Deinococcus aerius: one gene and its partner. The main gene of each other region encodes a partner of the protein of the gene in region 2 in a complex. Links are inferred from orthologs where the notes say so. Each region holds a gene or a part of one and is shown on either strand. Other genes may lie near its edges. The genes, in order: prmC and prfA.

Evidence for each region.
Region 1: the proteins of prfA (region 2) and prmC are in contact, whole or in part, in a crystal structure (PDB 2B3T), measured with the Escherichia coli proteins. The link is inferred for Deinococcus aerius from one-to-one orthologs.

Annotation. Positions count from the first base shown.
Region 1 is NZ_BFAG01000013.1:19,736-30,921, reverse strand. The notes cover bases 12-2,979. They hold prmC (peptide chain release factor N(5)-glutamine methyltransferase), read right to left. Parts: upstream 1,947-2,979; coding sequence 1,077-1,946; downstream 12-1,076. Other genes in these bases: DAERI_RS16490 (peptidylprolyl isomerase), read right to left, coding at 2,650-2,979; DAERI_RS16495 (Jag family protein), read right to left, coding at 1,969-2,553; purC (phosphoribosylaminoimidazolesuccinocarboxamide synthase), read right to left, coding at 115-825; DAERI_RS22090 (DUF7668 domain-containing protein), read right to left, coding at 12-115. Outside these bases: more of DAERI_RS22090, read right to left, coding at 1-11; more of DAERI_RS16490, read right to left, coding at 2,980-3,252; DAERI_RS16485 (aminopeptidase), read right to left, coding at 3,274-4,563; DAERI_RS16480 (DUF2087 domain-containing protein), read right to left, coding at 4,569-5,153; DAERI_RS16475 (hypothetical protein), read right to left, coding at 5,150-5,392; DAERI_RS16465 (tRNA (cytidine(34)-2'-O)-methyltransferase), read right to left, coding at 5,793-6,251; ispF (2-C-methyl-D-erythritol 2,4-cyclodiphosphate synthase), read right to left, coding at 6,248-6,736; DAERI_RS16455 (IMPACT family protein), read right to left, coding at 6,765-7,385; DAERI_RS16450 (NUDIX domain-containing protein), read right to left, coding at 7,382-7,987; DAERI_RS16445 (AfsR/SARP family transcriptional regulator), read right to left, coding at 8,016-8,927; DAERI_RS22085 (hypothetical protein), read left to right, coding at 9,947-10,126; DAERI_RS23155 (hypothetical protein), read left to right, coding at 10,128-10,262; DAERI_RS16435 (bifunctional folylpolyglutamate synthase/dihydrofolate synthase), read right to left, coding at 10,562-11,186. UniProt on the Escherichia coli protein: Methylates the class 1 translation termination release factors RF1/PrfA and RF2/PrfB on the glutamine residue of the universally conserved GGQ motif, i.e. on 'Gln-235' in RF1 and on 'Gln-252' in RF2.
Region 2 is NZ_BFAG01000001.1:261,729-272,763, reverse strand. Bases 4,351-7,167 are described here. They hold prfA (peptide chain release factor 1), read left to right. Parts: upstream 4,351-5,102; coding sequence 5,103-6,233; downstream 6,234-7,167. Other genes in these bases: DAERI_RS01235 (anti-sigma factor), read right to left, coding at 6,995-7,167; DAERI_RS01240 (NUDIX hydrolase), read left to right, coding at 6,220-6,723; DAERI_RS01250 (homoserine dehydrogenase), read right to left, coding at 4,351-4,901. In the rest of the region: drug/metabolite exporter YedA, read left to right, coding at 1-132; DAERI_RS23225 (antibiotic biosynthesis monooxygenase), read left to right, coding at 129-458; DAERI_RS23220 (hypothetical protein), read left to right, coding at 483-695; hpt (hypoxanthine phosphoribosyltransferase), read right to left, coding at 856-1,383; indole-3-glycerol phosphate synthase TrpC, read left to right, coding at 1,429-2,217; DAERI_RS01260 (MBL fold metallo-hydrolase), read left to right, coding at 2,214-3,041; DAERI_RS01255 (hypothetical protein), read left to right, coding at 3,069-3,518; more of DAERI_RS01250, read right to left, coding at 3,939-4,350; more of DAERI_RS01235, read right to left, coding at 7,168-7,666; DAERI_RS01230 (RNA polymerase sigma factor), read right to left, coding at 7,663-8,238; DAERI_RS01225 (twin-arginine translocase TatA/TatE family subunit), read right to left, coding at 8,317-8,562; DAERI_RS01220 (RluA family pseudouridine synthase), read left to right, coding at 8,721-9,713; DAERI_RS01215 (DEAD/DEAH box RNA helicase), read left to right, coding at 10,048-11,035. UniProt on the Escherichia coli protein: Peptide chain release factor 1 directs the termination of translation in response to the peptide chain termination codons UAG and UAA.

The DNA of each region.
Region 1 (11,186 bases), on a different replicon or contig from region 2:
CCAGATCTGATTTTCCAAACAGTCCGTGACGGTGCATGCTCGCTATGTCTCCACGCACTAAAAGAGAGATGAGGGCTTTCACCTCTGCCCGTATCTCCTCGGGAACGTCTCCCATCAAGTAGGTTGCGTCACGCGCCGCAGCATCTCGGCGTAAGCGTCCTCCACCCCGCCCAGGTCGCGGCGGAAGCGGTCCTTGTCGAGCTTCTCGTTCGTCTCGGCGTCCCAGAAGCGGCAGGTGTCGGGGCTGATCTCGTCGGCGAGGACGACCCTGCCGCCCTGCGTCTTGCCAAACTCCAGCTTGAAGTCGATCAGGCGGATGCCCCGCGCCGCGAAGTACGGGGTCAGGAAGTCGCGGACCCTCAAGGCGAGTTCGCGGATGCGGGTCAGGTCCTCCTCGCTCGCCCAGCCCAGCGCAACGGCGGTATCCGTGTTGATGAGGGGGTCGCCCAGCGCGTCACTCTTGTAGCAGTATTCGACGACGGGGCGGCGCAGTTCCGTCCCTTCCTCCACGCCCAGCCGCTTGCTGAAGCTGCCCGCCGCCACGTTCCGCACGATGACCTCGACGGGGATGATCTCCACCGCCCGCACCCGCTGCTCGCGCTCGCTCAGCCGCTCGATGAAGTGGGTGGGAACCCCGGCCCCTTCCAGCAGCGGGAAGAGGTGCGCCGTGATCGCGTTGTTGATCTCGCCCTTGCCCCGAATCTGGGCGCGTTTCACCCCGTTAAAGGCGGTGGCGTCGTCCTTGTACTCGACCACGTACTCGCGGGGGTTCTCGGTGGCGTAAACCCTCTTGGCCTTGCCTTCGTACCGTTGCTCAAGCTTCATCGGGGACTCCCAGGGGGCTGGACCAGTAGGGCGAGCGTCCCCCGGAAAGGTGCGGGAAGACGCTCGTGGGGTGCGCGGGGCTGAACATGCGGGGGCCTCCATCGCCGCCTCTCGGGCGGGCTTACCGTGCGGGCACGGGGCGTCTCGCGGGACGCGGGTGGAAGGGGGGAGAAAGGAAAAAGGAAAGGGACGCAGCCGGGGCTGCCGTACTCCACCCTAACATCCCCTGAAGGGCGGGGGTGTGAGCCCGTTCAGACTGGGGCCCGCGCCCCCGCACGCCCAGCCCGCACGAACCGCGCCCGCCCGGCGAGATCGGGGAGGACCTCGGCGTGCCAGCCCCGGGCGCGCAGTTCGGCGGCAAACGGGGCGGCGTTGCGCGGGTCGAGTTCCAGCAGCAGCACACCATGCGGGGCGAGGGCGCTGCTCGCCTCCGCCGCCAAAGGCCGCGCCACGTCCAGTCCATCCGGCCCCGCGTACAGGGCGAGGTCGGGGTCGAAGCGCACCTCCGGGTCGGCTCCCTCCCGGTCGGCGGCGGGCAGGTAGGGCGGGTTGCTCACGATCAGGTCGAAGGGGCCGGGGAGACCCGCGAGGAGGCTGCCCCCCAGAAACGTGACCTCCAGCCGGTTGAGGGCCGCGTTCTCCCGCGCCAGGTCCAGGGCGTCGGGGCTGAGGTCGGTGGCGGTCACCGTGGCGTCGGGGCGGGCGGCCTTTACCCCCAGGGCGAGCGCCCCCGTGCCCGTGCCCACGTCGAGCACGCGCGGGGACACGGCGGCCCGGAGTGTTTCGAGCGCCAGGTGGAGCAACCATTCCGTCTCGGGTCGGGGGATGAGGGCGCGGGCATCCGTCCGCAGCCGCACCCCACCCCACTCCACCTCCCCCAGCAGGTGCTGGAGGGGTTCGCGGGCGGCCCGGCGGTGAATCAAGTTCAGCAGCCTCGCCGCGTCGGCCTCCGGGACGACCTCCCCCCCCCGGGTGAGCAGCGCCGCCCCGCCCAGGCCCAGCCCGTGCGTGACGAGCGCCCGCGCGTCCGCCTCGGGAGAGGGCACGCCCGCCTCCCGCAGCAGGCGCGCGGCCTCGCGCAGCCACGCGCGGACGGTGAGGAACCCGGGTTCGGGGGGCATGGGAGGGTGCCCGCCCGTCCCCCTACCCGTGCCGGGGCTTGATGATGAGCCGCCGCGCGCTTCCCTCGCCCACCGATTCGGTCATCACGTCGGGGTGTTCCTTGAGGGCGATGTGGATCACCCGGCGGTCGGCGGCGGGCATGGGCTGGAGTTCGTGGGGCTCGCCGCTCTTGGCGACCTGCACGGCCAGCCGCTCGGCGAGGCGGGAGAGGGTGTCGGCCTGCCGCCTGCGAAAGCCGCCCACGTCCACCCGCACCCGCAGGTCGGAGCGGCCCGCCTGCTTGGCGAGCACCGTGTACGCGATCACCTCGATGGCGCCCAGCGTGCGCCCGTCGCGGCCCGCCAGCCGGGCGGCGTTCTCCCCGGCGATCTCGGCCTCCAGGGCGTCCTCGCCCTCGCGGACGGTGACGGTAAGGCCGGGGTCGATGCGGCTCGTCAGGCCCTTCAGGAAGCGTTCCAGCACCGCCCGGGGGTCCTCGTGCGCGGCCTCCAGCGCGGGAGAGGCCGGGGCGGCGACCTCCGGCGCTGGGGGAAGCGGCGCGCTCTCGTCGGCGCCACTGATCCCCAGCCCCGCGAGGTAGTCGTCGAGGTTCGTGCGGTTGTCCATGGGGTTCAGTCTAGCGCGACCCTCTCACGGGGTTCCCACAGAAAGGCTGAAGGCAGGAGGCCGGAACTCCGGCTCCCTGCCTTTCGCCTTCGACCTTCAGCCCCCCGCGTTCTTTTCCACCAGGTACGCCCGCTCGATCACGTCGGGCGTGCCGGGCATCCCCGGCTGAATGCGGGTGAGGCGGTCGAGCACATCCAGCCCCTCCACCACGCGGCCAAAGACGGTGTGCTTCCCGTCGAGGTGGGGCGTGGCCGTGAAGGTGATGAAGAACTGCGAGCCGTTCGTGCCCCGCCCCATCTGGATACCGGCGTTCGCCATGCTCAGCACGCCCTTGCCGTCGTGGCGGTGGGGATTGCCTGCCACTTCATCGTCGAACTTGTAGCCAGGACCGCCCGAGCCCGTGCCGGTAGGGTCGCCGCCCTGCGCCATGAACCCCTCGATCACGCGGTGGAACTTGATCCCGTCGTAGTAGTGGTGGCGGATCAGGTAGGCGAAGGAGTTCACCGTGACGGGCGCCTCGTCCGCGAACAGGTCGATCACCATGCGGCCCTTGCTCGTCTCCAGCACGGCGCGGTAAGCCTTGCCCGGCTCGATGCCCTCGCCGAGGTCGGGGGCCTTGGCGAAGCGCGTCTGGCGCTCGCGGGAGAGTTCGGGCGTCGGCTGGAAGCCTGCGGGCTGGTAGGCGTCAGAAGAGGTCATGGGGGGCATTGTAATGGGCGGTCAGCATTCAGCGGTTAGGGGCGAAGGCTGGACTTCCGCGTCTGAAGACTCCTCCACCACCCATTCGCCCCCGCGCATCAAGGGCTCCCGTGCGCCGTCCGCCCGCACGCCGTCCACATCTGTATCGGGCGTGCCGATCATCCAATCCACGTGGATCAGCGAGTCGTTGCCGCCCGCCGCGAGCAGGGCCTCGGGGTCCTCGCCGCCCCGCACGTTCGTGGGGTAGCAGCGGCCCAGGGCGATGTGCGAGGCGGCGTTCTCGTCGAAGAGGGTATTCAGGAAGAGCGTCCCCCGCTGCGCGACGGGCGCCGAGGCGGGCACGAGCGCGACCTCGCCCAGCCGGGCCGCCCCCTCGTCCGTCTCGATCAGTTGCCGCAGCGTCTCCTCGCCCCTCTCGGCGCTGACCTCGACGGCGCGCCCGCCCTCGAAGCGCACGCGGATGCCCTCGACAAGCTGGCCGCGCACGCTCAGCGGCTTGGAGGCGACCGCCACCCCGTCCACCCGCTCGCGGTGGGGCGCGGTGAACACCTCGTCGGTGGGGAGGTTGGGCACCGCGCGGACGCCATTTTTCGCCGTCTCCGCGCCGCCCTGCCAGATGTGATCCTCCGCCAGCCCCACGGTGAGGTCGGTGCCCAGCCCGCTCCTGAAGTGGAGGGCCTTGTACTGCCGCCCGGTCAGAAAGGTGGTCAGGCGCTCCAGGCGGTCCAGGTGTGCGGCCCAGGCCCCGACCGGGTCGGGTTGATCGGCGCGGGTCACCGCGAAGATGTCGTCCCACAGCCGGGCGACCGCTTCCTCCTCGGGCAGTTCGGGGTAGACGCGGCGCGCCCAGGCGGGGGTGCTCATGGCGGCGACGGTCCAGTTGACCTCCATCCCGCTGATCGCGCGGCTCACGTCGCGGGTGGCGGCGGCGAGGGCCTTGCTTCTCCGCGCGACCCGGCCCTGGTCCACCCCGGCGAGCAGCGAGGGGTCCTCGCCCACGATGGAGATGAAGGCGTAGCCGTCCCCCACCATCGCCTCCTGCTCGGCGGCGAGCCAGGCGGGCAGGTAGTCCACGGCAGCGTCTGTGCCGTCCTCGAACAGGGCGAGGGCCAGGTGGGGGTCGCCGTAGTTCACGCGCACGTCGTCGGCCCCCGCCCGGTACGCGGCGCGGACCACCAGGCGTACCAGGGGCGCGGCGTCCACGGGGGCGCGGACAAGGACCTTGCCCCCCTTCGGCAGGTTGACGCCCGTGCGGACGAGCAGTTCGGCGTAGCGGGCGAGCTTCTCCTGGGAGGCTGGGGTGGAGGTCATGGGCGTCACTCTACGGCCCCGGGCGGGGAAGAGGGGGCGTCGCTCCCGACCACCCGCCAGTACACCCCGTTCTCTCGGGCCAGCAGGCCCAGCCCCACGAGTTCGCACCGCAGGGTGAAGAAGTCGGGGTGGTACTCGGCCAACTTGTCACTCACCTCGCGCTCCGTGTACGTGCGGCCCGGCTCGAAGAGGGCGGCGAGTTCATGCAGGATCACGTCGCGTTTCTTGCGCTGGGCGGGAATGCGGGTCAGCCGCCCGTCCCTCAGGAAGGCGCGCAGCACCCGGGCGCGGTAGGGGTCCTCGGCGGCGGGAGGAGCGGCCTCCCCCCGAATCAGGGTGTCGAGCGTCACACCCAGGGCCGCGTGGTTCGCCATGACGAGGCGGTGGTGTCCGTCGGAGCGCACGGTCGTCAACCCCGCCTCCGCCAGTTGCGCGAGGTGGTGACTGACCGTGGCGGGCGCGAGGTTCATCAGCCGCGCCAGGGTCTCGCCGGACAGGGGTTCAGTCCAGGTCAGCCGCAGCAGCGTCAGCCGCGCCGGATGCGACAGCGCGCGGAAGACGGCGGCGCGGGCGTTCAGGTCGGCGCTCATGCCCGCGCCTCCCGGGGCCAGGGCCGTTCGCCGTACGCGATGAGGTGGCTGGAGGCGTAGATTTCCAGCGCCGCCCTAAGTGTGTCCAGCCGGGCCTGGGCTTTCGCGGTGGCCGCCTGGTCTCTCTCCGCACGGGCCAGCCGCAGGTCCCGCTCGGCGTTGTTCAGCAACCCCTGGAGGATGCGGTGGTACTCGGCATTCATCCTCGTTCGGGGCACTTCTACATCAGGCTGTGACATTTCGACTCCTTTCGAATCAAAGTTAAATCAATTCGAGGACTATCGAAATAGGAGAAGTGGCGTAGGGGCCTGAACCGCTGGTCCTGATGGTGGTGGGGCCTCTTGTACGCTAGGGTATGCGCCGCCGCTGGGTTCTCCTCGCCGCCGTGCTGTGGGTGCTGTTCACGTTCGGACCGCTGCTCGGCGTGCTGGTGGCCTCGGCCGTGGCGAATGCCCACGGCTGCCGCCTGGACGAGAGCGGCGCCCATCCCTGCGTCGTCGCCGGGCGGGACGTGGGCTGCCTGCTCGCCGGGCTGTTCGTCCTGGGCTGGCTGATGCTCGTGACGCTGCCCGTCGGGGCGATGCTTGGTGTGGCTGGCCCGTCTGGCGCAGCGGGGTTCGCGGAGCGGCTGACCCCCCTCTACCAGCCCTCGATCTGCCGCCCCGCCTCGAAGGCCGCTGCCCCCACCGCCACCGCCAGGTTCAGGCTGCGGCCCCCGCCGGGCTGCGGAAGCCTCAGGGCGGGCAGTCCCTCGCGCAGCCACACCGGCAATCCGCGCGACTCCGACCCGAAGCAGAGGTAATCGCCCCGCTGAAATCCCGCCCGGGTGTAGAGGGTGGTCGCGTGGGTGGAAAAGGCCCACACCCGCGCACCCGGCTCCAGCGACGCCTGGAACGCCGTCCAGCTCGCGTGTTCGTGGAGGGTCACTCCCTCCAGGTAGTCCATCACGGCCCGGCGGAACTCGCGGTCGTGCAGGTGGAAGCCGAAGGGCCGGATCAGGTGCAGCTCGGCCCCCAGCACGGCGCAGGTGCGCGCGACGTTTCCCACGTTGCCCGCCTTCTCGGGCTCGAACAGCACGACGCGGAGCAGGGGACTCACCCTTCCACCCGCGCGAGCAGCACCGTCACCCGCACCTGCACGTGGTCGGGCGCCAGGCCCTCCGAGGTCTTGAAGCTCACGCCGACCTCGGTTTCGGGCAGCCCGAGGAGGTCAGCGAGGCTGCGGGCGATGTCGGCGCGCAGCGGCCCCAATTTCGGGCGGTCAAGCGTGACGACGAGGGCGACGTTGGCAGGCGCGTAGCCCCCCTCCCGCACCAGCTCCAGACAGCGCCCCAGGATCACCCGCGAGTCCAGCCCCGCATTCTCGGGCGCCGTATCCGGGTAATACTGCCCGATGTCCCCCAGCGCCAGGCCCGAGAGCAGCGCGTCCGCCACGGCGTGCAGCACGGCATCCCCGTCACTGTGGGCGACCGCGCCGCGCTCGGCGTGGGGAATGGGCACGCCCCCCAGCATGAGGGGCCGTCCCGCCGTCAAGCGGTGGGCATCTTCTCCATAGCCGATGCGGTAGGGGAGGGGGGAAGTCATGGGGGGAGGATAGAGGGCCCGCCCTGCTTCAGGCGTCCGGCCCTTCCACCCCCGCCGCCCCCCGAGTCGCATCCCGCAGCGCCGCCGCAAAGGCGCCCGCGTCCTCCGGGTGGACCCCAACGTCCAACGTGACGCCCGAGGCCGTGTATCCCTCCTCGCCGCGCACCGTGTCGAACGTGCCCAGCAGGTGGTACAGGGCGCTCAGATGTTCGAAGGGCACCTGGACGGTGAGGGTCCGGCGGGGGCGAACGGTCTCACGCGGGGCCGTCCGCAGGCATTCCGCCGCCGTGCCGCCGTACGCCCGCACCAAGCCCCCGGTGCCCAACTTCACGCCGCCGTAGGAGCGCACGACCACGACCATCACGTGATCCACCCCCTGCCCCTCAATGGCCCGCAGGATGGGCGCCCCCGCCGTCCCCCCCGGTTCCCCGTCGTCATGGAAGCGGTACAGGGGGCCGATGTGGTACGCCCAGCAGTGGTGGGTGGCGTCCGGGTAACGCTCCCTCAGGGCCGCAAGTTGGGACAGGGCCTCCTCCGGCGTGTCCGCCCGCTGCGCAAACGCCAGGAACTCGCTGTTCTCGATCACGGCGTTCAGGCGGTGCGGCGAGGCGAGGGTGGTGAAGGGGGCGGGCAGGTCGGACCCGGTCACAGCAGGCCGCGCTCCAGCAGGTGCCGCCGGGCGTGCCAGAGGGTCAGGCTGCTCGGGCCGTCCTGAATCTCGCCCGCGTCGAGCATCCGGTACGCCTCGGCCAGAGGCAGGGCGACGCGCTCGATGACCTCCGTTTCCTCGTGCGCGGTCTCGCCCAGCGTCACCCCCAGCGCCAGCAAGGGGTAGAACACCACCCCGCTGATGCTCGGCTGGGGGTAGAAGCCGGGGAGGGGCACCCACTCTGCCGCCGCTCCCCCCACCTCCTCGGCGAGTTCGCGTGCCGCCGCCGCAGGCAGGTCCTCGCCACGCTCCACGCCGCCCGCCACGACCTCCCAGATGGTGGCGCGCAGAGGGTAGCGGTACTGCCGGATGAGGACGGCCTCCCCCCGCGCGGTGACCGGCAGCACGAAGACGGCCCGGGGTCCGCGTGGTCGGTACTGGTACACGACCTCCACCCCCGCCGCCGTCCGCGCCCGGTCCTCCAGCACCACCCGGAAGCCGTCCACCAGCACCCGGGACGCGAGGGTGTCCCAGGGCTGAGCCTCGTCCGGGACCAGCCTGGCCCAGTTGGGATGCGCCTCTTCCGTCCGCTCGTCCGCCATGCGCGCAGGCTACCCCGCGAAACTGGGTTCAGGCCTCCATGCGCTGCAACTCCACCACGTACCGCGCGACCTCCTGGGCGGGGGCCACGGCCCGGGCGATCTCCACCCGCTCGGCCAGCACCTCGGGGTCGTAGGGGTCCACCCGCAGGTACTGGTTGGCGAGGAGCAGGGCCCGCCGCAGGTCCCCTGCCGCCCGCGCCGAGCGCATCTGCTCGCGCAGCGCGGTCGTGACCGAGGCCTGCAACTCCTCGCGCAGACTATCCGCCCACTCGCTGTCCGTGACCGGCGCCATGAAGGGGCCGCGGTACAGCGCCAGCACCCGCGCCACGTCCCCGCGCTCCAGCGCGTACTCCAGTTCCTCCACATCCAGCGTGAGGCTAACCCCCGGCCCCAGCACGTAGCGCGGCTGGTTGTGCGGCCCCGAATGCACCACCACGTCCCTCCCCAGCCCCTCCCGGAGTTCGCGGATGGCGCTGCGGATGTAGTTGGACCCGGCCACCGGTTCCTTGTCGGGATACAGGTCGAGCTGAATTTCCTGCCGGGTCCGCCCGGGGTTCCGGCTGAGGTAAACCAGCAGGAGCGCGCTCCCATGCAGCGTCAGCGGCACCGCCCGCCCGTCGCGCGTCACCTGCACGCGCCCCAGGGTCTGCACCTGCACGTGGGTCAGGCGTTCCTCGTCCAGCAGCGCCCCGCCCGTCATGGCCGCCAGTTTCTCCAGCACCGCCTCCATGAAGGGGGCGACCTCCGGCTCCAGCATCGCGCTGTGCGTCAGCTCGGCCAGCTCCTCGATGTCCGGGCGGTACCGCGCCTTGTCGCGCTCCTGGAGAAGTCGCTCCAGCGCCTCGCGCAAGCTCTCCACCGATGCCCGCGCCTTGCCCGCCCGCCGCAGGGCATCCGCGTAGTGAAGGAGAGTGCGGGTGAGGAGGTGCGAGTCCTGCATGGCTCGAATACCCGGTAACCCGGCATTGAAATCAGCCAGAGCGAGTTCAATTTGCCCCCGCCGACGCAGCACCACGCCTCGTGTGATCAGCAGGGGAGGAGGCAACTCCTGGCCCAACGGCACGGCGCCATGTAGCGCCTCCAGCGCCTTCGCGTGTTGCCCCTGTTCGCTGTAAAACTCAGCGAGGCGGGAGGCGGTCCATACACGGTTTTCATGGTCGCCGCTCTGCTGCACTAAGTCGAGAAGTTCCAGGAGAGTGGGAAGGAGCCGCGCCTGATCACCACGAAGTCGGTGAAGTTCCGCCTCTACCGTAAGAATAATAATCAACCATTGATCTGAACTAAACTGAGGTTTTGTGAGGATTTCTCGCGCTTCACTGATGTATTTCTCCGCTGAATTGAAATCGCGAAAATCGAGGCACAAACTTGCTATGCTCTGCAATGCGGATACTCTAGGATAGGGAATTGGGTCTACCCCTAAAACCTTTAAAGCCTCTTTGTATAATTGTAATGCGCGGCGATCATTCCCAATAATGGAATACATTTGTCCCAATGTCTGGGTAACACGGCCAGTCAATTCTTCGTCTCCAAAAGCTATGTAGCCATGCCACGCTTTTTCGCAGCGTGCCAGGCCTAAGTCAACATTACCCATTTGGAATTCAGTGGTGCCCCACCACCGTTGATTGCGGAGTGCCAGCTCTCCTTTTAGCAATGGCTCGATCTGGGAGAACTGTTCAACAGCCTCCTCGAATCGCCCCATCAGGCGCAGTAAATTCCCGAGTTCAACCATCGCCTCCAAGTCACCCAAGACACTGGCTCTGGTTAAGGGCGTCTCAGCCAGTTCGAACTCGCGCAGTCTAAGATAGGATAAGCCAACCATTCGCCACAACTCGGGTGTGGTCTCTTCGATCAGAGGCGCGTTTGTGATGACAGATCGGTAATTGCCTGCTTCAAACGCTGATTTTATTGCATCCAGCGCGCCCATCTGTCTCCTCATGCCTGCCTCGGTAAATTGGAGTCATGAAAGTTCAGGCTATCACCGTAACCCTTACAAAAGTATCACACACCCCCTACAGCCTGGGTGGCTCGAAGGAGTTCGGCGTGATGCGCCTGGGTGGCTCGAAGGAGTTCGGCGTGATGCGCCTGGGTGGCTCCAAGGAGTTCGGCGTGATGGCCCCCGCCCTCGGGAAGGCGGCCTGACATGCGCGTGGTCATGAAGGTCACGCCCGCCCCGGCGCCCCAGCCCATCAAGACCGAGCGCCCGGTGGCGCAGAAGCCCCGCGAGGTGACCGTACCGGTCATGAGGGGAGGGAACGCGGATTTCGGGGTCATCTGAGCGGCATATTAGAGCAAAGCGGGGCCATCCGTGAAGGTGGCCCCGCTTGCTTTCAATGCGTGGCTGTGCGGCTCCAGCCGAGGCTCCTTCGTATCCCTACTTACGGTGCCGTCATCCTTACACGCTGAGTAGAAGTCCGCTTGACGGCGGCAAATGTAAAACCCCGCACCGGGCGGGGCTTTTCTCTGGTGGGTCGTGTAGGAATCGAACCTACAACCCGCTGATTAAGAGTCAGCTGCTCTGCCAATTGAGCTAACGACCCAGAGCGGAGAGCAGTATAGGAACGCCCGCGGGTCCTGTCAAGTTAGGCCGGGCAGACCCCGAATCACCCCGGCCAGGTAGAGGCTCCCGGTGACGAGCAGGGTGCCCCCCGGTGGGGTTAGGGCGAGGGCGCGCGCGAAGGCCTCCCGGGGGTCGGGATGGGCGAGCCCCCCGTACTGCCGCGCGAGGAGTTCCGGTGGGGTGGCGTGGCTGCCGGGCGCGGTAAAGACGCGCGCGGGCGCGATCGCCAGCAGGGGGGCGAGGGTGGCCCCGGTATCCTTGCGGGCGAGGTTGCCGAACAGCAGCACATCGGCGTGGGGAACGCTGGCGGCCAGGGCGCGGGCCGCGTGGGGGTTGTGCGCGCCGTCGATCAGGACCGTCCGGCCCCCCACCTCGAAACGTTCGAGGCGGGCGGGGTGGGTAGCGTTCAAGGCCGCCTCCACCCCGCCTCCATAGCCCAGGATGCGGAGGGTCGCGGCGGCCAGGGCCGCGTTCCGTTCCTGGTGCGCCCCCGCCAGGGCGGGAGGGTGGGGGAGGGTGAACAGGGCCGGATGGGTATTTGGCGTGAGGAGCGGCGCTCCCACCCCCGCCGTGACCTCGCGGATCACTTCCAGGGCCTCGCCCGTGGCCGTGGTCAGGAAGGGGACGCCCCGCCGCGCGGCA
Region 2 (11,035 bases):
CTGGGCGTGGGGCTGGGGGGCGAGCACCTGACCGGGCTGGGGTGGGCCGCCCTCGGGGTGATTCTGACCGGGGTGGTACTGGTCGCGTGGCCGCGCCGGGAAGGTGCATCCGGGACACAGGCCAGCGCGTGAAGGACGCCGTCCTGAGCGAGCAGCCTCCCCTGGACCCGGTGAACCTGATCGTTCGCCGCCGCATCCGCCCGGGCCGGGAGGCCGAGTTCGAGGCCCTGCTGGCCGAGGCCATCGACCGGCTCTCGCGCCTGCCCGGCCACCGCGGCACGGGGGTCATCCGGCCCACGCCGGGCGAACGCGAGTACACCCTGCTGGCCCGCTTCGACACGGTGACGAGCGCGGCGAACTGGGAACTCTCCCCCGAACGCGCCGAGTGGCTCTCCCGCGTCGAGCCCCTGGTCGACGGTCAGGTCCGCTTCGAGCGGCAGCCCGGCCTGGAGTTCTGATTCACGCCGCCCGCCAGTCCCACCCTGCGCCAGCCCCCGCGCTGGAAGATGGCGCTGCTGACCCTGGCGGCGCTGTACCCGGTCAGCCTGGCCTCGGGGCTCCTCCTGGGTCCCGTCCTGGGGCACTGGCCCCTGCCGCTGCGGGCGCTGGCCCAGGCCGTGCTGATCGTGCCGCTGATGACCTACCTGGTGATGCCCCTGGCGACCCGCCTCGCGGCGACCTGGCTGGGGCGGTAGGGAGGACGGGGGCAGCCTGAGCATCCCGCTGAGGGTTTACGTCCCAGACGGTCGGGGCGCGCTCCGTGCCGAGCAACGTCGGCTGCCCGCGATGATCCTGGCGGGGCTGACCCGACTGCCGCAGCCCTGCCGGAGGTGAGGGGCCGCCCGCCCCCCTCCCTCATTCCTGGCTGGTGATGAACGGCAGGTTCCGGTCGAACTGCGCCCGGTCCAGGCCGTAGCCGTACACGAAGGCGTCGGGGATGGTGAAACCCAGGTACTCGACGGGCACCTCCACCCGGCGGCGACTGGGCTTGCTCAGCAGGGCGGCGACCTTGAGGCTGGCGGGGCCGCGCCCCTGGAGGTAGTGCAGCAGGTAGTTCATGGTGATGCCGGTGTCTACGATGTCCTCCACGAGAATCACGTGGCGGCCACTGATCGGAAATTGCAGGTCCTTGACGAGCTTGACCTCGCCGCTCGTCTGCTTGGCGTCGCCATAGGAACTGGCCTGGAGAAAATCGATGGTGCAGGGAATACCGAGGGCACGCACGAGGTCCGCGTGAAAGAGAAAGGCGCCGTTGAGCACACAGATCAGGTGCGGCTCCCTGCCCGCGTAGTCGGCCCGAATCTTCTGTCCGAGTTCCTGAATGCGGGCCTGAAGCTGTTCCTGCGTGATCTGCACGGGGCCGTTGCCGGGGGCGAGGCTCATATCGGCCCAGGCTAACACGGCCCCCGCCCGCCTATACTCCGGCCCATGAAGGGTGAGGCCGTGACCGACTTCGACCAGGTGCCCGGCGTGCTGGGCCGCATCGTGCGCGAGCGGGCGCGGGACTACGAGGGAGCAAACCCCGACGTGGGCGCCTTACGCCCCCGTCACGGGCGCTTCCGCGCCGCCCTGTCGGGGAGCGGCCTCGCCCTGATCGCCGAGGTCAAGCGCGCCAGCCCGAGTGAGGGCGCCATCGCCCCCCTCGACCCGGCCCAGGCCGCGCGGGCGTACGAAGCGGGCGGCGCGGCGGCGATCAGCGTCCTCACCGAGCCGCGGCACTTCGACGGCACCCCGGAGGCGCTGCACGCGGTCGTCGCGGCAGCGAACCTGCCCGTCCTCCGCAAGGACTTCGTGGTCCACCCGGCGATGCTGCGCGAGGCCGCCGACTGGGGCGCCTCCGCCGCGCTGCTGATGGTGAGCGTGCTCGGTGAGGCGGTCGGCGAGTACCTGGAACTGGCCCATCACCTCGGCCTCGACGCGCTGGTGGAGGTCCACGACGACTCTGAACTCGACCTCGCGCTCGCGGCGGGGGCGGAAATCATCGGGGTGAACAACCGCGACCTCACCACGCTCGGCATCGACCTGGGAGTCAGTCCCCGGCTGATTCGGCGGGCACGGGAGGCGGGCTTTTCGGGCGTTCTCGTCGCCGAGAGCGGTTACCGGACGGCGGCTGACCTCGCCAGCGTGCGGGACCTCGCCGACGCCGTGCTGGTGGGGAGCAGCCTCGCCGGAAGCGGGGACCTGGCCCGGGCCGCCCGCGAGCTGATGGCCTCTTGAGCGTCACCCTCACCTTTCTGGGTACGGCGGACAGCAAGGGCGTGCCGCGCTTCTGGTGCGCCTGTCCGGTCTGCACGGAAGCCCGCGCCGGGGGAGTGAACCGCCGCACCCGCAGCGGCGCCCTCATCCGGGGGAACGGCGAGACGCTGCTCCTCGACTGCGGCTCCGACCTGCACGCCCAGCTCGCCCGATTGCCCGGGCCGCTCGTGCCGGACGCGGTGCTGATCTCGCACGCACACAACGATCACCTGCTGGGCCTGGGTGACCTGCTCGACTACGCGGTCTACGCGAGCGGCGACGTAGCCATGAACGGTGCCCCAGCCGGGCAGGCGGCGCTCGTTCCCATTCCGATCCTCACGCCCGCCGAGGTGCTGCCACAGATCGGAGGCCGCTTCGCCTACGCCTTCCGACGGTCCGCTCCTGTCCAGCCTCTTCCCGAAGAGGGGCTGGAGGTCGCGGGCCTGCGGGTCCGGGCCTTCCAGGTGCCGCACGGGGCGAACGGGCACAGCCACGCCTTCCGCCTCGACCGCCCCGGCTGGCGAGCGGCTTACGTCACGGACGCCATCGACATCCCCGAGGAAGTGGTGCGCGTATGGCTGACGGACCTCGACCTGCTCATCCTCGGCACCTCCTTCGCGGACGAGTCGGCCTCTCCCCGTGAGGGGCGAAGCGTGTACGACGTGCGCGAGGCGCTGGGGTTGCCCTGGGCACGCTCGGCCCGCCGCGTGTACCTCACCCACCTCTCGCACGGGGTGGACGTGCGCGGCCTGACGCTGCCGGAGGGCTGGACCTTCGCGCGGGACGGGCTGGAGATCACACTGTAGCGAACGGCCCGCGTTACACTGCCCGCGATGCTGCCTGGCCTGTACCTGCTCCTGACGCTCGCCTTCGCCGGGGTGCTGCTCCTGCTGCTGTGGCGGCCCGGAGCGGCGCGGGGCATCGTCGTCTGGGGGCTGGCGGCCCTCCTGCCGCTGCTGGCGGCGCTCGCCGGGGCGCTGGCCGGGCAGGCGCGGGCGGCGCGGGTCCTCGCGGGCTACGACGCCCAGCCAGCAGTCGTGACTATCATCAATGGCGATGCGAGCCAGACCCTGACCCTGGACCCCCGTGATGCCGCCTGCGTCGAACGGGCCGTGCGCCTGCACACCCGCAGCGAACTCCTCGCCGGGCGGGAACGCATTCCCCTCGTGGGGGACACGCGCGTGTTCGGCGACTTGCCCCCCCAGCATGTGGTGGAGGCGTTGGGCATTCGCGGCGCCCTGAACTGCCCCAACCTGCGGGCACTGAAGACGGAGGGGTCCTGAGCGGCTTGTGGGCAAGGGGTGGTGGAGCATTTGGGCGCTCTTCTTTGAACAGTGGGAGAAGGGCAGGCGGGCGCCTGCCACCCCCCACCCAGCCTCCCCCGCAAGGGGGGAGGAGTAACACCGCTAAAGCTTTGGCCGCTTTCAAAACCGTCTATGGTGGACGGCCCACTCCCACCCTTGGGCGCGCGCTCGCACGGCCTTCACCACGCCTTGCTCGCGTAGCGAGACGGTGGGCACGCGACTTGGAACACAGCAAGATCAAACCTTGCGCGTTGAGAAGCACGACCACAGGCGAACTGGGCGAGCCCCTTGCCGAGCGCAGCGGAAAGCTCCCCCTGCCCCCTCTGGGGGTAGGGGGCTGGGGGGTGGGGGCAACTCGCTACAAGATGCCCTGCCCCACGAAACAACCTCCCCCAGCACTCAGTGCAGCGGCACATGCCCCGGAAACCCAATCAGCCAGTCCAGCAGATCCCCCACCATCGCCGACGCCGTGACCATGCCCCCCGCGCCACCCCCCGCGAAGATCAGCGCGCCGCATTCCTCCCCCTCGTACACCATCGCGTTGCGGCTGGCCCCCTCGTTGCACAGGGCGTGCGTGACGGGCAGCCGCCGCGGCGAGACGCTCGCGTGCCACCCCTCGCCCTCGCGCCGCAACTCGGCGACCAGCTTGATCCGCTCGCCCGCCGCCCGCGCCTGGGCCACGTCCTCCAGCGTCACGTCCTCAATGCCCCGCACCTCCACCGCCGAGTACGGGAAGTTGCCGTCCGCACAGAAGCGGGCCAGAACGGTGAGCTTGTGCGCGGTATCGAAGCCGCCGACATCCAGGGTGGGCGGGTCCTCCGCATAGCCCAGCGCCTGCGCCTGCGCGAGGGCGTCGGCGTAGGCCTTGCCCCCCTCCATCTGGGTGAGAATGTAGTTGCAGGTGCCGTTCAGAACGGCCTGAAGCCGGGTGAAGGTGCTCGCCCGCAGCACCGTGCTCATCGGCCCGATCACGGGCGTCCCCGCCATCACTGACGCCTCGTAGTACAGACGCCCGGCGAGGGCATGCTCGCGCAGGTCGTCCCAGCATTCGGCGAGCAGCGCCTTGTTCGCGGTGATGACGGGGCGCCCGGAGCGCAGGTACGGCAGCAGCAGGGCGAGGGGATGGTCAATACCTCCCAGCGCCTCGACCAGCACGCTGCTCTCCCCCAGGAAGGCGGGGTCGCTCGTGAGCGGCGTGCCGGGCGGAACGTCGCGCTCGCGGGCAGCGTCGCGGACGAGGACGCCCGTGACCTCGATCCGCACCCCTAAGTTGTCGAAAATGTCCCTGCGCCTCTCCAGCAGCCGCAGCACCTGCTGCCCCACCGTCCCGCAGCCCAGAAGGCCCACCGTCACCGTTCGCATGGGCGTGACTGTAGCGCCGCTCGGGGAGAGGGAACCCCCCCACCCTGTTGCCTGCCTTCCGGTCGTCTAGGGAGGGGGGCGGTAGACTGCCCCCATGTTGCCTGTGTCGAGAATTCTGTTCGTGTCGGGACTGTGCCCACCGGGGGCAAGGCCGGTCGTGCCGGGGCGGGGTCGGGCTTTGCCCGCGGGGACGGTGCCGGTTTGACGGGGGGCCGCCTGGAGGAACTGGCGGCGGAATTCGGCATGGTGGAGCGGGCGCTGGGTGATCCGGCGGCCCTCGCCGACGCCCGCGAGTACGCCCGCCTGACCCGCCGCCACCGCGAACTCACGCCGCTCGTCACGCTCTACCGCGAGCGCGAGGCGCTGACCCGCGACCTCGCGGGAGCCCGCGAACTCCTCGCCGACCCCGACATGCGTGACCTGGCAGCCGGTGAGGTCGAGGCCCTGACCACCCGGCTGGCCGGGATCGAGGCCGAGCTGGAAGTCCTCCTCCTGCCCACCGACCCCGACGACGCCAAGGACGTGATCCTCGAATTGCGTGCCGGGGCGGGCGGGGCGGAGGCGGGGCTCTTCGCCGTGGACCTGCTTAGGATGTACACCCGCTACGCGGAGGGCGCCGGGCTGAAGCTCAACGTCCTCGACGCCTCCGAGAGCGACCTGGGCGGCGCGAGCAAGGTCGTGGCGGAGGTGACGGGGGAATTTGCCTTCCGCGCCTTCAAGTGGGAGCGGGGCGTTCACCGCGTCCAGCGGGTCCCCGCTACCGAGTCGCAGGGCCGCATCCACACGAGCACGGTGACGGTGGCGGTCCTGCCCGAGGCCGAGGCGAACGAGGTCCAGCTCGACCCCTCGGAGGTGCGGATCGACGTGTTCCGCTCGCAGGGGGCGGGGGGGCAGGGGGTGAATACCACCGACTCGGCCGTCCGTGCCGTGTACCGGGCGGGCACCCCGGACGAGATCGTGGTCGTGTGCCAGGACAGCCGCAGCCAGATCAAGAACCGCGAGAAGGCGCTGGTCGTCCTCGCCTCGCGCCTCGCCGAGCGGGAGCGGGCGGCGCGGGAGGAGCGCGAGCGCGAGACGCGGGCCTCTCAGGTCGGCACGGGGGAACGCTCTGAGAAGATTCGCACCTACAACTACCCGCAAAACCGCGTGACCGACCACCGCCTGGAGGGGGACGCCAAGAACTTCGCCCTCGACTCGGTGATGGCGGGCGGCCTCGCCCCGCTCGTGGCGGCCCTGGCCCGCGACGAGCGCGAGCGGCAACTCCTCGCCATGCAGGACGAGGGCGGGGCCGAGGCCCGGGGCGGCAGGCGGGGGACCTATGGGTCGGCGTGACCTCCTGGTGGCGGCGGGTGTGTTGCGCGACCGCTTCGGGCGGGTGCTGCTCGTGGGCAACGACTGGCAGGGCCTGGGGCGGGTGCGCCACACCCTGCCGGGCGGCGTGGTCGAACCCGGCGAAACCCTGCTCGAAGCCCTCTACCGCGAGATCGCGGAGGAGACGGGCCTGAAGCTCACCGGCATCAAGCATATGGCCTACACCGTGCATATCGAGGACGAGCGCCGGGGAGAAAGGGCCATCGCCGTCGCCTTCGAGGCGACCTGGGAGGGCCTCCTGAACCCCTCTGACCCCGACGGCTTCATCGTCGAGGCGCGCTTTTGCACCCCGGAGCAGGCCATCGAGCTGCTCGAATCCCCCCCCATGCGCGAGCCGCTGAGCGACTATCTGCGGACGGGCGAGCCGGGCCGCTTCTACGCCTTCAAGGGCTGGGACGGTCGCGGCGGGCTGCGGGTGCCGCCCTTGAAGACCGAATCCTCGCCCCGCTGAGCGTGAGGACGGCCCGCCCTGACGTAAGATCTGCCAGGGCGGGCCGGGTGTTTTTTGGGGTGATTGATGCTTGGGATAGGAGACTCCTCACCCAACCGTCTCCCCAGGGAAAGGGCTTTAAGGCGGAGCGCGGCAGGACAAGCCTGCTGAGCGAAGGCGAAGGATCTCCAGGCGAGACCCTTCGCGTCGCTCAGGGTGACAACTTTTGAGAGCCTCGCCGTATTGACCCCTCTACCCGGGGGTGAGGGGTCTTCTCCTGACATCCAACGCGCTACAGCGTCTGCACCAGAATTGGCGTTGTCGTGGGTTGGGGGCTGCCCCCGGGCGGCTCGACGCTCACGGCGACAGTCGCGCCGGGCGGCAGGTCGGTCAGCAGGAAGCCCTGGCCCTCGAACACCCCGAGGGAGACGGGCGTGCCCGCCTGGATGCGCCACATCTGGTACACGCGCCCGGCGTCGGCGGGCCGGTTCAGGTGCAGGTAGGCGCGGCCATCGGGCAGGCGCACGAGTTGGCCGAGATCGGCCCCATTCGCCGTGACCGCCTGCGTGGTGGCGCCGGGCGTACGGGCGTACTGCTGCAAGGGGTCGGGGGTGGGCCGCAGCACGAACACCAGGGCGAGCGCGGCGGCCAGACCCAGGGCGGCCAGCGGGAACCAGGGCGTGCGGCGACGCGCCGGGGCGGGCGGCGCGATGGGGGTCACGGCTGGAGCGGCGGGCTCGGCCTCCCGCTCGGCGGCCAGGCGGGCGAGCAGGCGGTCCTCCGCGCCGGGTGGGGGCTCGACCTCGGGGAGGGACTCGACGAGGGCGGTCAGGGCCTCCTGCTCGGCCTGGAGCTGGGCGCGCAGTTCGGGGCTGGCCTCCAGGGCGGCCCTCACGTGGGCCTCCTCCTCCGGGGAAAGGATGCCCAGGGCATAGGCGGTCAGTTGCTCCGGGTCGATGGTCATGCGCGCTCACCTCCTTCCAGGGTGTCCGGTCCCGCCCGCCCCGCCAGGTGACCGCGCATCCTCTCCAGGGCGGCGCGCAGGCGGGATTTCACGGTGCCGATGGGCAGCCCGGTCAGGGCCGCGAGTTCCGAGTGAGAGTAGCCGCGGTAGTAGGCGAGTTCAACCAGTTCGCGCTGCGCCTTGTCCAGCACCTGCACGGCGCGGGTCGCCAGGATGCGGTCGGTGGGGTCGGGGGCCTGCACGGGCGCGTCCCACTCCTCCAGCTCGAGGGCCACGTCGGGGCGGTCGCGCAACTCCTGGAGAAAGCGGTGGTGCGCGATGCTCACGAGCCAGGTCTTGACGCTGGCGCGCGAGGGGTCGAAGCGGGCCGCGTGCCGCCAGGCGTTCATAAAGGCGTCCTGCACGCAGGACTCCACGTCGTCGCGCTGACGCAGCATGCGGTGGCCGAGGGAGTAGAGCAGCCGGGCGTGGCGGCGGTGCAGTTCCCGCAGCGCCTCCTCCTGCCCGGCGGCCATAGCCCGGATAAGCGCCTCGTCGGTCGGCTCCTGAACGGGTGGAAGGTCGGCTGCCATGAGTTGCGGGCAGCCTAACAGGCCGGGAGGGGGGGCGTGTGACCAGGCGCTGGGAACGCCTTCACACGGGGCGGTCATTCAGGCCCGGGGCGACTGCTCGGGAACGGGGACCACCTGAACGGCGGGGGTGACCGCCACGGGCACGTCCTGCGCGGGGGTATCGAGGCCGCGGCGCAGTTCGTCCGTGACGGCGCTCGTGGACTTGCGAAACTCGCGCAGGCCCTGGCCCAGGCTCTTGCCGAGTTCCGGCAGCTTGCGCGGGCCGAACACGATGAGGGCGACGATCAGGATCACGAGCAGTTCCGGGACACCGATGTTGGGCATGGAGGTCCTCCTTGGGGGGCACAACCGGCGGGGCCGGAGGGAAAGAGGCGGGGGCCGGGGCAGGACGCTCAGGACGCCGGGCTTTCCTGGGCTCACCCGGCTGTATCCCGTTCACGCCGAATCGGATTACCACCCGAACGAGGATGAAGGGGGTATGGATGGGGGGAGGGGACAGTACACTGCCCGCCGTGAGTGACGCCCCTCTCCACCTGACCGCCACCCCGGGCCGCCTGGACGCCGTGCTGGCCGAGCTGGTGGGGGCGAGCCGTTCCCAGGTCGCCGGGTGGATCGCGGACGGGCACGTCCAGGTCGGAGGCGTGGTCATCCAGAAGGCCAGCCTGAAGCTGAAAGGGGGCGAGGCGCTGATGGTGCGGGTGCCCCCTCCCCCGGACGCGACCGTCGCGCCCGAAACGGTCCCCCTCGACGTGCTGTACGAGGACGAATTCCTCATCGCCGTGAACAAGCCGCCCGGCATGGTTACCCACCCGGCCCCCGGGGTCACCTCCGGCACACTGGTCAATGCCCTGCTGGGCCGCATGACCCTGCCCGAGCAACCCGGCGCCACGGGTCCCGACGGCTACCGTCCCGGCATCGTCCACCGCCTGGACAAGGACACCAGCGGCGTGATCGTGGTCGCCAAGACGGTCGAGGCCCACGCCCGCCTCGCCGCCGCCTTCAAGGACCGCGACACCCGCAAGCTCTACCTTGCCATCGCCGCCGGGACGTGGAAGGCGGAGGGGCCGGTGAACGTGAACGCCCCGGTCGGTCGCCACCCCACTGCCCGGCAAAGGATGACCGTTGGAGGGGTGGGCGCCCGGGAGGCGCAGACCCGCTTCACGCCGCTGTCAGCACATCCCGATGGGCACGGGCGCACGCTGGCCCTCGTGCGCGCACAGCCCCGAACGGGAAGAACGCACCAGATTCGCGTCCACCTCGCGCACCTGGGCAGCCCGATTCTCGGTGACCCCGTCTATGGTCGGGAGAGCCAGGCTACCCCGCGCCACGCGCTGCACGCGCAGTTCCTCACCCTCCCCCATCCCGTGACGGGCGAGGCGCTGCACCTGCACGCGCCCGCCCCAGAGGACATGCTGAACGCCTGGGTGGCGCTGGGGGGGACAGTTCCGGGGGACTTGGAAGTGCTGCCCGCGTAAAAGTACAAGGGGGTCCAAGGTCTACAGCGCGTGGAGGAGTCCCTTCGCTCCGCTCAGGGTGACAGTTTCCGAGTGTGCTTCGCACGGGTGAAGTTCCTCCGCCGTCCTTTCGCAACACGCCCTGGAGGCCACACCCTCTTCCCCGTCCTGGAGCGCGAGAATTCTCTCCACGACCCCCACTCCCCCCTTGCAATTTCCAGGCGTACCGTGTACACTTTCTCTTCGTGCGCCGTTCGGGATACCACCGGGCGGCTGGAGAGGGCCCCATCAGGACGAGCTTTCAGGGTTGAAGGCGTTTGTAGTTCGCGGGGGTACTTTCCCGAAAGGATTACAGATGAACTTTGATCAACTGATCGCGCCCGAACTCGCGGCGCGTCTCGCCGAACGCGGCATCGTGGAAGCCACCCCCATCCAGGTCGAGAGCCTGCCCCAGACCCTCGCCGGGAAGGACCTGATCGGCCGTGCCCGCACCGGCACCGGCAAGACGCTGGCCTACGCGCTGCCCATCATTCAGAATCTCGAGCCCAGCCGCGAGCGGGGCCGCCTGCCGCGCGCCATCATCCTGGCCCCGACCCGCGAACTCGCCAAGCAGGTCGCGGAGGAATTCTCCAAGAGCGGCCAGCATCTCGCCACCGTCACCGTGTACGGCGGCGCGAGCTACGGCCCGCAGGAGGGCGCGCTGCGCCGCGGCGTGGACGTGGTCGTGGGCACCCCCGGCCGTATCATCGACCACCTGGAGCGCGGGAACCTGGACCTGAGCAACATCCAGTACACCGTCCTCGACGAGGCGGACGAGATGCTGAGCGTGGGCTTCGCCGACGCCATCGAGACCATTCTCCAGCGGACGCCCGAGACGCGGCAGACGATGCTCTTCAGCGCCACGCTGAACGACGACATCCGCCGCATCGCCCGCAAGTACCTGCGGCAGCCCGTCACCGTGGACATGGTGGGCGAGGGCAAGAGCCAGGCCGCCCAGAGCGTCGAACACCTCAAGGTGAAGGTGGGCCGCACCCGCACCCGCGTGCTGGCCGACCTGCTCACCGTCTACAACCCCGAAAAGGCTATCGTCTTCACCCGCACCAAGCGCGAGGCGGACGAGCTGGCGAACGAGCTGATCCACCGCGGGCTGGAAGCCGAGGCGCTGCACGGCGACCTCGCGCAGAGCCAGCGTGAGCGGGCGCTGGGGGCCTTCCGTGCCGGGCGCGTGGGCGTCCTGGTCGCCACCGACGTGGCGGCGCGCGGGCTGGACATCCCCGAGGTCGACCTGGTGGTGCAGTACCACCTGCCGCAGGACCACGACAGCTACATCCACCGCTCGGGCC